3 regions of the Halobacillus sp. ACCC02827 genome follow, and region 3 is predicted to be linked to each of the others. Evidence: riboswitches for the same ligand, from Rfam matches in the RefSeq annotation. Region 3 holds a riboswitch; each other region holds the start of a gene.
The links. A riboswitch is a leader RNA that binds a small molecule or an ion and turns the genes downstream of it on or off. The one in region 3 is predicted to bind cobalamin.

Region 1: it holds a riboswitch for cobalamin, as region 3 does, so the genes downstream of both, QRD89_RS10365 (DUF4430 domain-containing protein) here and QRD89_RS01715 (ribonucleoside-diphosphate reductase subunit alpha) in region 3, are expected to answer to the same signal.
Region 2: it holds a riboswitch for cobalamin, as region 3 does, so the genes downstream of both, metE (5-methyltetrahydropteroyltriglutamate--homocysteine S-methyltransferase) here and QRD89_RS01715 (ribonucleoside-diphosphate reductase subunit alpha) in region 3, are expected to answer to the same signal.

Annotation. Positions count from the first base shown of each region.
Region 1 is NZ_CP128168.1:1,943,110-1,948,461, reverse strand. It holds gene ccsB (c-type cytochrome biogenesis protein CcsB) at 1-164, shown strand, start outside; gene QRD89_RS10375 (response regulator transcription factor) at 243-959, shown strand; gene QRD89_RS10370 (ATP-binding protein) at 959-2,737, shown strand; cobalamin riboswitch at 2,787-2,963, shown strand; gene QRD89_RS10365 (DUF4430 domain-containing protein) at 3,112-3,513, shown strand; gene QRD89_RS10360 (ECF transporter S component) at 3,520-4,044, shown strand; gene sigX (RNA polymerase sigma factor SigX) at 4,145-4,681, shown strand; gene QRD89_RS10350 (hypothetical protein) at 4,674-5,352, shown strand, end outside.
Region 2 is NZ_CP128168.1:643,643-648,994, reverse strand. It holds gene QRD89_RS03305 (FecCD family ABC transporter permease) at 1-513, opposite strand, end outside; gene QRD89_RS03300 (ABC transporter substrate-binding protein) at 579-1,514, opposite strand; gene QRD89_RS03295 (FAD-binding domain-containing protein) at 1,657-3,150, opposite strand; SAM riboswitch class I at 3,320-3,423, shown strand; cobalamin riboswitch at 3,478-3,661, shown strand; gene metE (5-methyltetrahydropteroyltriglutamate--homocysteine S-methyltransferase) at 3,808-5,352, shown strand, end outside.
Region 3 is NZ_CP128168.1:314,856-320,207, forward strand. It holds gene QRD89_RS01715 (ribonucleoside-diphosphate reductase subunit alpha) at 1-1,958, opposite strand, end outside; cobalamin riboswitch at 2,101-2,277, opposite strand; gene QRD89_RS01720 (class I SAM-dependent methyltransferase) at 2,470-3,147, shown strand; gene QRD89_RS01725 (alpha/beta fold hydrolase) at 3,216-4,100, opposite strand; gene QRD89_RS01730 (pyridoxamine 5'-phosphate oxidase family protein) at 4,335-4,760, shown strand; gene QRD89_RS01735 (DUF2254 domain-containing protein) at 4,827-5,352, opposite strand, start outside.

The DNA.
Region 1 (5,352 bases), 1.6 Mb from region 3:
CCTTGATCACCTTCTTCTTTTATGCAGCCTATCTGCATCTTCGCTTGTCACGGGGATGGCAGGGAATGAAATCCGCTTGGCTTGCTGTCGGAGGATTTGGTATTATTATGTTTAATCTCATTGCTGTGAATTTAATTATATCCGGTTTACATTCGTATGCGTAAACGAGAAGCCCGGCAGGGGGACGAAATGTCCCGCCTGCCCTTTGTCTAACTTAGAATATACAGTCGGAGGTAGGTAACATGGAACAAGAAGCAAGAATACTGGTCGTTGATGATGAAGAGCGTATCCGTCGGTTGATCCGCATGTATTTGGAAAGAGAGCACTACGAGATCGATGAAGCAGAGGATGGAGAAGAAGCTCTGCAAAAAGCGCTGAACAATGATTATGACGTCATTTTACTCGATTTAATGCTTCCCGGAAAAGACGGGATAGATGTATGTCGGGAATTAAGAGAGAAAAAAGCTACTCCAGTAATCATGCTTACCGCAAAAGGTGAAGAAGCCAACCGGGTTCAAGGATTCGAGGTCGGTACAGACGATTATATAGTCAAGCCGTTCAGTCCGAGGGAAGTAGTTTTGCGTGTGAAGGCATTGTTGCGGAGAGCATCCTCGACCAAATTCCTGGAAACAGATACGCAGGCGAGAAATGTATTGGTGTTTCCGCATATGACTATCGACAATGATGCCCACCGGGTGACTGCGGAAGGGGAGGAAGTTTCCCTGACTCCGAAAGAGTACGAGCTGTTGCATTTTATGGCGCAGTCACCAGACAAGGTTTTCGACCGCGAGCAGTTGTTGAAGGAAGTATGGCAATATGAGTTTTTTGGTGACTTAAGAACGGTGGATACCCATGTCAAACGCCTGAGGGAGAAGCTGAGTAAAGTCTCTCAGGAAGCTGCAGGGATGATTGTGACTGTTTGGGGAATCGGATATAAGTTCGAGGTCAGCGGAGACTGATGTTTTGGCGGAGTGTTGTCGGGAAACTCTGGTTCACCATCCTCCTGCTTGTATGCTTCGTCCTTTTTATCCTTACCATTCTGCTGCTTGAGTTCTTCCAAAACTATCACATACTCGAAGCGGAAAGCGATCTGCTTCAGACAGCCGACAAGATCTCTCAAGTTGTCGACCGTTATGAATCTGATGAAGACCTTCTGCTTTCATCGACTATTTTAGTTAAAGATCCAGCGAGCAGCGCAGTCATTGTCTGGGGACCCGGCGACAGTCTTTTCGCTGAAAGTGAATCCGAAGCGATGCCGCAGCTTGATGATGCGTGGTTTCGGAAGGACCCTGAACTTCGGGCCGTTATGGAAAACGGTAAAGACGTCAAAAAGATTGCAGATATGCAGGAGCATGCCTCCGGTGTGATGGTAGTTGGAACACCTCTTGAGAATAGCTCTGGAGCGGTCTTTGTCTATCAATCGCTCGATACGGTCGAAGAGACGTCAGAGCAAACGACGAAAATCATATTTCTTGGTGCAGGGATCGCGATTATTTTAACTACAATTTTTGCCTTTTTCCTGTCTACGAGAATAACGGCTCCACTTATTAAAATGAGAAAGGGAGCTATGGAACTCGCTAAGGGAGAGTTTCATACGAAAATTCCGATCCGAACGCATGATGAAATCGGCGAGCTTGCCATGGCTTTTAATCGGATGGGAAGAGAGTTGAAATTTCATATTAATGCTTTGAATCAAGAGAAAGAACAACTCTCAGGGATCCTGCGTTCCATGGCGGACGGTGTCATAACCATCAATCGTCAAGGAGATGTGCTCATAACGAACCCTCCAGCCCAGCAGTATTTGAAAGCCGCTGATTTCGAACGGGATCCGTCCCGGGATAAGGAAGAGGAGCTTCGTCTGCCGGAGCCTTTAAAAGAGCTCTTTCAAAGTGTTATAACAGAGGAACATGAATCCATGGTGGAAGTATCCGTACAAGGTCGCTCATGGGTGATCATTATGACCCCTCTCTATGACAGGGAAAAGGTTCGTGGAGCCGTCGCGGTTCTGCGTGATATGACGGAAGAACGGAGACTAAATAAGCTTCGTAAAGATTTTATAGCGAATGTTTCGCACGAACTACGCACTCCAATTTCTATGCTTCAGGGATACAGCGAGGCAATTGTGGATGATATTGCAGAAACTAAAGAAGACAAAAACGAGCTGGCTCAGATCATTCATGATGAATCCCTCAGGATCGGCAGATTGGTCAACGAGCTGCTGGATTTGGCCCGTATGGAAGCGGGGCATATTCAGCTCGCTCATGATACGATCGAAATGGGACCGTATATGCAGAAGATTATCCGGAAGTTCAGTGGTCTGGCAGGTGATAAACAGGTGAACCTTACGCTTGATCTTGCTCCTGAACTCGGCAGGCTTACCTTTGATCCGGATCGAATTGAACAAGTGTTCACGAACTTGATTGATAATGCCATCCGCCACACGGAAGAAGGCGGAGAAGTAAATGTGACGGTCGTTCCAGACGGGAATGACTGGGTCGCTTCGGTAAACGACAGCGGTATGGGCATTGCTGAAGAAGACCTGCCATTTGTATTTGAACGCTTCTATAAGGCGGACAAATCCAGGAAGCGAAAAACGAAGGATTATAAGAAAGGAACCGGTCTCGGTCTCGCCATTGCAAAGAACATCGTCGAGGGGCACGACGGAGAGATCAGCGTCCACAGCAGGCTTGGGGAAGGGACGACCTTTACCTTCCACATCCCTTTCATTCATGGGTAATCCCCTTATTGCCAATTGTGACGGTTTCGTGTACGCTTAAAAAGGAACTGTATAAAATGAGAATTCAGGTGTCTGAAAGACTTAAAATGGGAATCCGGTAAGGAAACCGGAACTGTCCTCGCAACTGTGAGTGCCGACGAAAAGGTGGATCCACTGTGGATAACGGGAAGGAGCCTTGGAAGGATGACGCACGAGTCAGTAGACCTGCCTGATCTCGCGTTTCAATACTTCGAGGATTGAGTATTTGAGGCAACCGATCGGTGAATGGCGGCCAGTCCCGCTTCTATTGGTTCGTCTTAGAGCTTGTCCCAACAGGGGCAGGCTCTTATTTGTGGCTACTCAAAACCCTCAAAAAGACAGAAGGGGAGAAAAAAATGTTACAGAAATGGTATCGCCTGATGATGGCGGCCTTCCTTGCCGTCGGTGTTTTGGCAGGATGCGGCGCGCAGGAAGATGAAGAAAAGAGTGCAGAAACGACCGAACAGCAGGAACAGGAAATTACCGTAGAGGTGGAGCTTTCACAAGATAATGGTGCCGAAGAAATTGCTTCTGAATCGATTACTGCCGAAGAAGGTGCGAATCTGATGCAGGTGATGGAGGACAATTTCAAAGTGGAACAGTCCGGAGGATTCATCAACTCCATTGAAGGTGTTGGAGGCGATGAAAAGAAAGCATGGATGTACACCGTCAATGGAGAAGAAGGTCAAGTCGGCGCAGAAGATTATGAATTGAAAGATGGAGATCAGGTTACCTTCGATTATCATGCGTGGGAATGACCAACTATGAACACATATAAACTGACGTTGATTGCCATGCTGTCAGCATTAGCTGTTGCGGGCCGAATGGCTCTTGCCAATATTCCTAATGTTCAGCCTGTAACGGCGATTATTATCATCGCCGGATTTTGGCTGGGTCCAGTTGGAGGTGTACTGGTTGCTTTCGTAACGACACTGACTTCCAACCTCCTCCTCGGCATGGGTATGTGGACCGTATGGCAGATAACAGCCTGGGGTTTAATCGGTGTCGGAGCAGGTATCTTAGGTAAGGTTTTTCCTAAGCTTCCGGTATGGTTGTTATCTGTATATGGTTTTTTGAGTGGTATCTTCTATGGCTTTGTCCTGTCTCTCACGATGCATGTCGCAGGGCAGCCCTTCTGGGCCTATTATCTGGCAGGGATTCCTATGGACATCAATCATGCGGTTTCAAACACTGTTTTTCTGATTGTTATGGCTCCTGTATTAGGACGGTTGTTCAGACGTTACCCATTAACAAACCATAGATTGGACCCAGCAGGAAAGCTGCCCTAGAACAGGGTAGCTTTTTCTTTTTTTTTCGTATTAGTATAGGTAGTGTAACGATTACCTATTTGTTACGACTATATACATAGGTGATTCAGGGGGTACTGTTTTGAAATCGTTCTTTGATGAACTGTATAAGCAACATCACCGGGATTTATTTCAATTTCTTATCTATATGGTCAAGGACCGTGCTGTTGCAGAAGATCTCGTGCAGGAAGTGTACATACGTGTCATAAAATCCTATCATTCCTTTCGAAAGCAAAGCTCAGAAAAGACGTGGCTGCTTTCCATTGCCCGTCACGTGGCCATCGACTATTTTCGGAAGCAGAAGAGAAAAAGGGATCGTATTATAGAAACATTTGATTGGACGAAGAATAAGGAGAGCTTACGCGATGGTCTCCCTCTGCCTGAGGAAGTGGCTGTAATGAACGAAGAGGTGAAGGAAATGTACAGAGCTTTGGATAAGTGTTCTTTTAATCAGAGGAGTGTGCTCATACTCCGCTATATGCAGGGAATGTCCATTCAGGAAACAGCAGAGGCTCTTTCTTTCAGTGAAAGCAAAGTGAAAACGACGCAGCATCGTGGTATGAAAGCCTTGAGAACCCATATAGAAAAAGCGAGGGAAGGAGGAGGAGACATTGAGTAAGAAAAAAATATCAGACCAGGATGTGAAGCAGTGGCTTTATCAGTTACCTTCTTTGGAAGACAAAAGGGAGCAGGGGGAGGTGTACCGCGCTGTTGAAAGAAGGATAAATCGTGGTGTGAGGAAGAAGCGGCACCGGATTGTTCCTCTATTATCTATTCTTACCGTTCTCTCTCTCCTTGCAGTCTCTCTTCCGTTTGTTCAGGAAAGCCTGCATCCCCTTCCTGAACAAGGGGCACAGCAAACAGACACGAGGGAAGGGGAGTTTGTCCCATTACCACCCGTTTTGGAAGGATCTGGATTGGATATGCCGACACATACTCTGTCACTGGTTGCAGATACCCGCAAATCCGGGATGAGGGTGCAGGCCTTCCCGGACAGGAATGGAGAGTTCGTCATTCCAATCACACTCGCTTCCGAAGAAACGAGAGTGGACCCAGACACTTTCGGACTTTCTCCGCGTACCGTTCCTGAAGTGGATTACGAGATAGATGAAGAGAATGGGAAAGCGAGAGCGGTATTTCCTGAGAACTATCAAGTCAGCGGGAGTTCATGGGCTAGGTCTGTCGTGGAAAGTGTGAGGTGGGAATTATCCGGATATGCCTCAGATTCCGTTGACGTGAAGACTTCTGACGGGAAACAGGTTGCCATCGGTAATTATGGTATAACCGATA
Region 2 (5,352 bases), 330 kb from region 3:
CAACCCTTTTGTCATGGAAGAGAACAGCAGGTGAACAGCCATACCTACAAGAGCAATCTTGACATTGGTCATCCCCCGGGAAGAAGAAAAGGAAAAGACGACGAAACCTCCGAACAAGGCACCTGCGAAGGCAAAATAAACGAGGTTTGTGCTTCCGATCGACGGAAGGAAAACGATGGAGGCCACAACGACAAGCGATGCTCCGGCGTTTACACCGAACACTTGTGGAGATGCCAGCGGATTTCTCGTAATCGCCTGCATAATGACACCTGCTACAGCCAGATTCGCTCCGAGCACGACGCTGAGTACCGCTCTCGGAAACCTGAGCGTCTGGAAAACGAGCAGCTCTTTCGTTTCCTCCCCCTGCCACCATTGCTTTATTATGGTTCCGGCATCAATTTTCGTAAGTCCAGTGAATAAACTGAGCGCTACTCCTCCAATCAAAAGGACAAGCAATAGCCCCACCGTCAGGCTGACTCTCTTTCCGGACGGGCGGTCATGGATACCTTCCATCTTCCATTCCTCCAATCTATACAAAGAAAAAAGCCAGACACAACATCTGGCTTTCCTCCCGCTGCCTATTTGTCATACAGGATTTCCGTCGCTTCATCTACAATCCGTTCCGCTGACTTTAAGCCTCGATAGCGCGTCCATAAAGCACGATCGACTTCGTAGATTTCTCCGTTCTTCACGGCCGTAATGTTGTTCCATAGCGGGTTCTGCTTCCACTCTTCCAGAAGCGCTTCATCTGCTTCCACCAGGAAGATGACATCCGGATCCCATTCCACCATCTGTTCCAGGGTGATTTTCACTGTCGGTTCCTTGGCATCTTTGATGGCGTTCGGAATACCGACCTGACTCAAGAGCTGGCCGTCAAAGGATTCCGCCCCGTGCGCACTCAAAGAATCAGAACGGAAGACGCCGAGCATAATTTCCCTGTCTTCGTCCGGATCGACTTCTGATTTATAGCTCTCAATCGTCTTCTTATGCTCCTCGAGACGTTCCTCTGCTTCCTTCTCTTTGCCTACAGCTTTACCGATTGTTGAGAACGATTCCAGATTCTCTTCATATGTAGAGTTCCTGCTCTTTAACACAATCGTCGGTGCAATTTCCTGCAGCTGATCGTATATCGCGGAGTGACGATTCTCATCGGCGATAATCAAGTCCGGCTGCAGCGAAGCGATCACTTCCAAACTTGGCTGCTGTCTAGTTCCGACAGATGTATAGTCGATTTTCTCACCAAGCAAACCTTCCACATCGTCATCGTTCTCATGAGCGATTCCAACCGGTGTCATACCAAGCTCCCATAAGCTGTCGACGAAGGAAAATTCGAGAGCAACTACACGCTCTGGAGTTCCTTCTATCTCCGTCTTTCCCAGCTGATGTTCAATCGTTCTTGTGTCTTCCTTCGAATCTCCTTGATCTTCCTGATTTGCGGATTCAGCGCCGCATCCAGCAAGAACAAAACCGGCGATACAAAAAATAGTAACTAACCAAAACTTCGTTGCTTTCACTTTGACTACCTCCAACTTCCAACATCTATAATGATAATCATTCTTAATTAACTTCGTTAATTGTAGCAGTAATTCCCACCGTTGAAAAGCTTCCTTAGGAAAATTTTTGAACAAAAAAGCGGCCGCTTTCTTAAAAGGCCGCTTAGAATAAATCAAAGGAAAGCTGCTCCGAATCCACCGTCTCTCTTTTCCTTACACCCTTGCGAGATCCATGTTTCCTAAGCTGTTTGCCAGCCTCGTCTTCAGCTGTTTGCGACTCCTTCACAGCCCATAAGGTATCCCGTGCTTTCTTCGTTGCTGCTTGGATATCGATCATGGGAGCCGGATATTCCAAGGAGGCAAACGAAGGAAGCTTCCATGGCTCGTGAATGAAAGACGCAGGAATGCCGCGAAGCTCCGGAATATAAGTCCGGATAAAAGCCCCGCCCGGGTCGTGGTCGAGTCCCTGTTTGACAGGATTATAGACTCGGATGGTATGGAAACCTGTCGTACCAGCCTGCATCTGCATTTGGCTGTAATGGATTCCCGGTTCATAATCGAGGAACAACCCCGCCAGTGCACGGGCCGGTTTTCGCCAATCCAGTCTTAATGTATGACAGGCAAAGGAAACGACCATCGCCCGGGAACGAAAATTGATCCAGCCAGTCTCATGAAGGGCACGCATGGCGGCATCGATCATCGGGAATCCGGTACTTCCTTGATACCAGCGGCGGAATGCTTCTTCATTCCATTCCTCGTACACTTGATCAAAAGCAGGATTCATCGACTCTTCCGCGATTGCGGGCTCATCCTCCAAACGCTGGATGAAATGGCAGTGCCAGTAAAGACGGGACAAGAAATTCTCCAGCTGCTTTCTTTCTCCGGCATCGCTGCATGCCCTGATCTTCATCCAAGTCTGCTGGACAACGAAGCGGAGGGATATGTTTCCCCAGGCAAGATATGGAGACAGACGACTTCCAGATCGTGCTGATTTCAGTGGTTTCGATATGTGATAAGAATAGGAATGGAAGCGTACCTTCAAAAAGCTGTCCAACGTCCGATGTGCTTCTTCCACTCCTCCCTTCTGTCCTTTATCAAGCGTCGAACCTCCGACATACAGCGAGTCCAATTGGTCCAGATTCAACGTCAACACGGATTCCTTTTCCGGGACGCACGGGATTTTTTCCGGTACAGGAAAGACCGGATGCTTCATGAACTGTTCCCAGCGCTCAGAAAATCCGTCCCTTGAGTTCAAGCCACGGAAGACTCCGAATGGTTGATCTTCTTTCATGGTTAACCCCTTTTGCTTCATCCACGACCTTACTCTCTGATCCCTTGAAAACGTGACCGGTGTTCCATTTTCTTCATGCGCATGCAGAGAAAACGGACCATATGTCTCGTATATCTCTTCCAGCACTGTTTCCATCTCCCCGACAGCGACGAATAACCGACCGCCTCTCTGCTTTAACTCCTTCTGCAGATCATGGAGGCTCTCTTTCACAAACTGATAATGGCGGGCAGACAGCTCCTGCCCCTGCCAGATGGAAGGTTCTGCAACGTAAAGCGGAAGCACCATGTCTCCCGACTGTACCGCATTATATAATGGTGCATGATCATGGAGACGAAGGTCCCGCTTGAACCAGACGACACGCAACAAAATAACCAGCTCCCGAGTAGTAATACCCTACATTCTACCTTTTCGATAGATTTTTTTCACCCGTTGATACTCGCCCCTCTCTATCCTTTTTCTAGAAAAAATTGTAGAAGAGCGGATTGACACCCTATTTTTCTCATGCTAGTATGCTTGTAATCAATCCAATAGCAATCTCTTATTCAGAGTGGTGGAGGGACTGGCCCTACGAAACCCGGCAACCGATCGATATGATTGTGGTGCTAATTCCAGCAGAGCAGATGCTCTGAAAGATAAGAGAGGTCCGTACAATCAGAACCTCTCATACAAGAGGTTCTTTTTTTATTATTCAACTGAATAATCTGTTCCACAGGTGCCGGGGTGTCCCCCGGCTTAAAAGGGAAGACCGGTGAAAATCCGGCACGGTCCCGCCACTGTAATTGGGAGCGGAGCTGCAGCAGCCACTATCATAGTCGATGGGAAGGCGCAGCCCGCCGTGATCATAAGTCAGGAGACCTGCCTCTGGAACCCGCACTAGGTCCTACGAGGAATAGGCAGGTGTTGACAACGGGATTCGTCTACCCTTTTTTCGACGTATCCTTCCCATGTCACTCCGTCGTCTCTCTTTGTAGGTAAGAGAGATTTTTTTATTGGATTGAAAAACAACTGCAGGAGGAATGGGAAATGAAACAAGCACGAAGTTCAGCAATTGGGTACCCGCGTATCGGGGAGAAACGGGAATGGAAGAAAGCTCTGGAGCGCTATTGGAAGAAAGATACGACAGAACAGGAGCTTGTGGAAGAACTGACTGCCCTCCGACACAAGGATTGGAAGAAACAAAAAGAAGCAGGGCTCGATTTGATTCCGGTCGGTGACTTCAGCTATTACGACCACGTTCTGGATACATCCATCATGTTCGGGATCATTCCCAAGCGTTTTCAGGATACGGAACCTACTTCACTGGAAACGTATTTCAACATCGCCCGTGGCACAGAATCAGCGGTAGCCTCCTCCATGACAAAATGGTTTAATACCAACTATCACTATATCGTCCCGGAAATTGAAAAGGATACAAAACCGGTGCTTCTGGAGAACAGGCCTCTCCGCTATTATAAAGAGGCGAAGGAGCAGCTCGGCATTGATGGAAAACCGGTGCTGCTAGGGCCTGTGACCTACTTGAAGCTTGCCAAGGGTTTTGATAAGCAGCCGTTCGAACAAGTGCTGCAGACACTGGTACCGCTCTACATACAAGTGCTTCAAGAATTGGCCGCAGAAGGAGCAGCTTGGGTTCAAATCGATGAGCCGATTCTTGTTACTGACTTATCGGAAGAAGACCTCCGCTTCGTTCAATCGGTTTATGAGACCATTTCTAAAGAAGTGAGCGGCATCAAGCTTTTGCTTCAAACATACTTTGAAGCGGTGGAAGCTTATGATTCCGTCATTCAACTTCCTGTAGATGGCATCGGCCTTGATTTCGTGGATGATAATGGCCAAACCCTGTCCCAGCTCGCTGAACACGGCTTTCCGAACGATAAAGTATTGGCGGCGGGAGTGATTAACGGCCGAAACATCTGGCGAAACGATTGGAAACACACATGGCAGATCACGGATGCTGTCAGAAAGATCGTGCCGGAAGACCGCTTGATTCTCCAGCCTTCCACCAGCCTGCTTCACGTGCCGGTGACGACCGAATCGGAAACGAAGCTGGCATCTGACCTGAAACAGGTCCTTGCCTTCGCTGATCAGAAACTGGAAGAAACGGTTCTTCTGACGAAGGGCGTCAATCAAGGAAAAGCAATCATCCTGCCGGAGGTGGAGAAACATTCCCGGAACTGGAGGTCCTTTGCGGATTCCGAAGGCCGCTCGAACGAGAACGTACAGCAGGAAGTAAAACGTTGGAAAGACAAACATCCGTCCCGTGCCTCCGAATTTTCCAATCGAAAGAAGGTACAGGAGGAAAAGTTCGCTCTGCCTCTGCTCCCGACAACGACGATCGGCAGCCTGCCCCAGACGACAGAAATCAGAAAGGCCCGCGCCAACTTCCGAAAAGGTGCATGGAGCGAAGAAACATACGATGCATTCGTAAAGGAAAGGACGGCCGAATGGATCGCCAACCAGGAAGAGGTCGGCCTCGACGTCCTTGTTCACGGCGAATTCGAGCGGAATGACATGGTAGAATATTTCGGTGAGAAGCTGAACGGTTTCGCCTTTACGGAATACGCCTGGGTG
Region 3 (5,352 bases):
ATCTTGTAGTCTTTCTTCTCTTCTGAGTAGAACTTTTTGAAAATCGGATCGATGCTTGCTGTGCTTCCTGCTATCAGGGAAGTGCTGGAGTTTGGAGCGACAGCGAGCAGGTACCCGTTCCGCATTCCTTGTGCCGCTACTTTATTTCTCAGCTCATTCCAGTTCCATGTGCGGTCTTGGTCAAACGATCGTTTAACAAAAAATTCCCCGGTCTGCCAGTCAGAACCTTCAAATAGAGGATAGCTTCCTTTTTCTTGAGCCAGCTCACTGCTTGCTTCTATCGCGTGATAAGCAACCGCTTCGTACACTTCCTCTGTATAGGCGAGTGCTTCTTCTGATTCCCAGGCAATCTTCTTCTTTGCAAGCAGGTGGGCCCAGCCGAAGGTTCCTAGACCTACGCCGCGATATTTATGATTGGTCAATTGCGCCTGTAGTACAGGAATCGTGTTTTGTTCAATTACGTTGTCGAGCATACGTACTTGGATTGCAATCAACCGTGGAAGCACACCGGCTGGAACCGCACGGCCCAGATTGATGCTGGAAAGGTTACACACGACGAAATCACCAGGATTATGGACGGTAATGATCTTCCCGTCTTCCACGTATTGTTCGGATTGAGTGGTAGGTCTTTGATTCTGTGCTATTTCTGTACACAGATTACTGCAATAAATCATGCCGGCATGGTTGTTTGGATTCATCCGGTTTACTTCGTCCCGATAGAACATGTATGGTGTTCCGGTCTCCAACTGTCCAACCATGATCCGTTTCATAATTTCAATGGCGGGCACAGTTTCTTTGGAAAGCTCCGGGTTCTCTACACATGCCTGGTATTTATCTCTGAAAGAGCCTTCGCCGCGTTTTTCATCGAAATAATCTTCCAGCGAAAATCCCATGACTTTGCGTACTTCGTGAGGGTCAAACAAGTACCAGTCTTCCCGATTCTCCACTGCTTCCATGAAGATGTCCGGAATGGATACGCCTGTGAACAGGTCGTGCGTCCGCTGCCGTTCATCTCCGTTGTTCAATCGGCTGTCAAGAAACGGGAAAATGTCTTTATGCCATATGTCAAGATATACAGCGACGGCACCTTGACGCTGTCCGAGCTGATCGACGCTCACGGCTGTATTGTTTAACTGCTTCATCCAAGGAAGGACGCCGGAGGAAACCCCTTTAAATCCACGGATATCACTGCCGCGGCTGCGGATTTTGCCGAGATAGACTCCGATTCCTCCTCCGTGCTTACTGAGATTGGCGATGTCTGTGTTGCTGTCGTAGATGCCCTGAAGGCTGTCATCTACCGTATCGATGAAGCAGGAGCTCAGCTGACCATAACGTTTCCCCGCATTTGCTAAAGTCGGGGTGGCTACAGTCATGTATAAATGACTCAAAGCCCAGTAGGCTTCTTTTACGAGTGCCAACCGTTTTGGTGCTTCTTCTTGTGACATTAAGACCATTGCAATGATCATAAAGCGCTCTTGAGGAAGTTCATAAACTTCTTTCTCTTTACTTCTTGCAATATATCTGTCACTCAATGTCTTCAAACCAATGTAGGTGAATTGATGGTCACGTTCAGGGGCGAGTGCTTCTTCTAATTGGTATATATCTTCCTCTGAGTAATATGTAAGCAGCTTCTCGGAATAGATGCCTTTCTTAATCAACGTGCAGATTAGACCATGAAAATCTTCATATTCCTTGTTTGTTCCGCGGTTACTGGAAGCTTCCTCATACATCTGCTCAAGCAGCATTCTGCTGGCTGCAAATGTCCAATCCGGTTCCATTTCATCGACCTCAGCCAGACACTCGAGAATAAGAGCGTGGCGCTGGTCCTGTTCCGTCATATGTTCAAAACCTAAGTTAGGAATTTTATGGATGATGCGATCCAGATCAAGCATAGGGAACTCGGTTTTCCAAGCTTCTAATCTTTCTTTCCATTGGTCTTTAATTGCTGATACGCTCATGGTTTCACTCCTTGATCTGATATCTACATATAAAATAAAAAAATCCACTCCGGGAAAGGGAGTGGATGAAACCATGAAACGATGCGAGACACAAAAAAGTCCTCGTTCCATCGCTTCATCTTCTCAATCCCCGAAGAAGTTGAAACTCTGCCGAACGAAGATAGGTCTCCTGGCTGGCATCCGATCTTACTCTGGTCCTTCCCGTGCGCGGCACAGTGGAATCTTCCATTTCGCGGATGCGTACAGTTGCGGGGGCAGCTCCGGATTGGTTACCGGATTCCCTATTAAGCCTTGTGGCATCTTCTGTTCGCAAATACTATATGTAGTTGTTCAGATTAATTTTATTAGCTTATCTTGTGTTTCTATCATAACGGACAACGAAATAACATTCAAGCCTTTTCCATTCTACAACAAATACCTCCAAGCATCAAAACCCAGACACAGCGCATTGGTGTAAGGTATAATTTTATAAGAAGAAATATATATAAGAAGCGGAAAGGCGAGTGAGGAAATGGTCAAGTTCGATTGGCATAAAGAAGCAGAAAGGCAGTGGGACGACCGTGCCGGGATGTGGAGTTCAAAAAGCAAGGAAATGTGGGACGAAGGAAGTCGAAGTACGATCCTTCCCTTCCTTGAGAATCATATCCCGAAAGGAAAAGTAGCCGACCTCGGCTGTGGAGACGGCTATGGATCTTTCCGGCTTTGGCAGGAGGGATATGAGGTCACAGGGGTTGATTTGTCGAAAGATATGATTGATAAGGCGAATGACAGAGTCAGGGAACAAGGGCTTACCTTCGTCCAGGGGGATCTAACTGCTCTACCTTTCGAAGATGATTCGTTTGATAGTGCCATGGCGGTCAATTCATTGGAATGGACGGAGATTCCTTCACAGGGGCTTAATGAGATGAAGCGGATACTGAAGCCTGGGGGAAGACTTTGTATCGCACTGCTTGGTCCGACGGCAATGCCGAGGACCAACAGCTATCGCCGCTTGTTCGGGGAACAAGTCATATGCAATACGATGATGCCGTGGGAATTGAAGAAGATGGCAGAAGAGACAGGGTGGAGATCAATAGCTGGACAAGGGGTTTACAAGCGTGGTGTCGAGGACAGTCTCTTGGCGGGGCTTGAAGAAGAATTAAAGCAGGCACTTACATTCATGTGGGTATTTATTTTCGAAAAAGAATAAAACAATCCGGAGTTGCTTCCCAATGCATCAAGGCGCATTGGAGCAAACTCCGGACTTTTTTTGTTGGATTAAGGATGCTCACCGCTTGTCGAACGCATTGGTGCTGTTTCCCACAAGAATTCAGCCACTATTGTGTCGACTTCCGCAAGCTCATGGAGGCCGGAGTGGGTTGCCTGAGGCTGGTAAATTCTTTCTTCGTAGTAACGGCCGAATGGAACGATGTCTTCCAGTCCGTGGACGCTTGAGGCGTGGACAAGACCATCCCAGTGCTCCTGCTCCGGGGCCTCCTTGTTGATGATTCCGGCCACCGCAAGGACGTCTACATTATCTGAGAAATGATCCTTATTCTTAACCATATCCTGGAGAGCATCAGAGTCTGGTCTCAAATCCACGGTTGCGGCCCCGTAATTGGATTCAAAATAGGAATCTTTCCGAATGCCTTTAAATGGACTGGCGATAGCAGCAACTTTCTTAACGGCAGGTACGCCGTCCGCAGGTTCGTTCAGTAAATAATTGATTGACGCTAACCCGCCCATGGAATGTCCGATAATATTTACTTGTTGAACATTGTAGCGGGAGTGAAGCTGGATCATCACGTTTTCGACCCATTTTGTTTGATTGGAAATACTGGCGCGATTATCTTCGAACAATATCTGCACGAACGGGTTCTTTGTCTGGGGGAAGCTTCCCTGGATGGAGAGGGTACCATCGTTCGCTACATAGACCGTCATCCTTTTTTTTCCCCAATTCATGGACTGCATCCGGTCCATCATGGTCTGGAAGCTCCTCGGCCCCCCTTTGAACCCGTGAATGAATAAGGTCGGTGTTACTTCTTCGCGCGGGTACGGTTCCGAGCTGCTCGATTTTGAATTGATCATCAGGATGAGCAGCCCTACAAATATAGAACCCAATGCAATATAAAGCCATTTCCAATTTTTCATTTGTAAAGTCATGGTTGTTCCTCCCGAATCCTGTCTTTCCTTCAGTGTAAAACAAGGAAGGCTTTGGATAAAACGATTTTATGCAAATTTGCGCATCCATGTGCAGAAACGGGTCTTCTTAGCTTGCCCTTAAAGAGCTGTGTCATGACCGGCGGCATATTTTTGTGTTTAGCTCTCGTTTATCGGGGAAAACTGGAAATGTATGAAAGACAGAGCAGCATATATGGAGAAGGGAGCTTGTTTGCATTGACACAAGATGAATTAAAGAGCCAGATTAAGCAGATTATGGAACAACATAAAATCGGTACGTTGGCTACCGTAAAGAATGACAAACCTCATACCCGTTACATGACATTCTGGAATGATGAACAATTCACATTCTATACTCCTACGAACAGCGACACACATAAAGCGGATGAAATTGAAGCGAATCCGAATGTCCATATTCTGATCGGCTATGAAGGCGAAGGATACGGGGATACGTACTTGGAAGTGGAAGGACAGGCGAAAATCCGTGAAGACCAGGAAATTAAAGAAGAGTTGTGGTCGGAGCGCATGAACCGTTGGTTTGATGGGAAGGATGATCCGAACTATATTGTCCTTGAAATTATGCCGGAAAGCATTCGTCTAATGAACGAAGGGGAAGATACGCCTGCAACGCTTGATTTGTAAAAGGATACAAAAAAGGAAACCTCGACTTGTTACAGTCCGGGGTTTCCTTTTTTATTTTTTCCGGATTTAAGAAGTTGGAAGTTCGTCGTAAAAGCGGCGTTCGATAGCGAAATAGTCCAATGTATTATTTGTAAGTTCTGCTAAGTGGTTCATCGCCTGCAGCAGAAAAGTCTTATCAAGCGTATAAATGACTTCTTCTTCGATATGGTCAAGCGTATCGCAGGCGAACTTCCACAGCATCTGGTGCTTAGATTCGTCGATGGATTCTGCCACCATCCCAAGACCTCTGATCAACTCCGTAATGATAAGGTGGTTGCTGCGCGCATAATGTCGTATAAATCCGAATCCCCTGTAAATATAGGATTCGAACGACTCAGACAGAAGCACGACTCTCGTCTGTTCCTCTTGGTCCATTAAATAAGGGGTGAAGGTGATGTAGTCCTCCACGGTAAGCATGAGATCGGCCATTTGATGGATCGTGTTGGTCGCTGTTTTGGGATCGTCATTTCCCAGTGCTTTAATCGCTACTTCCGCCAGTTTATGCATCCCCATCTGAATGTCCTGCAATTCCGTCTCCTTATGACCGATATGT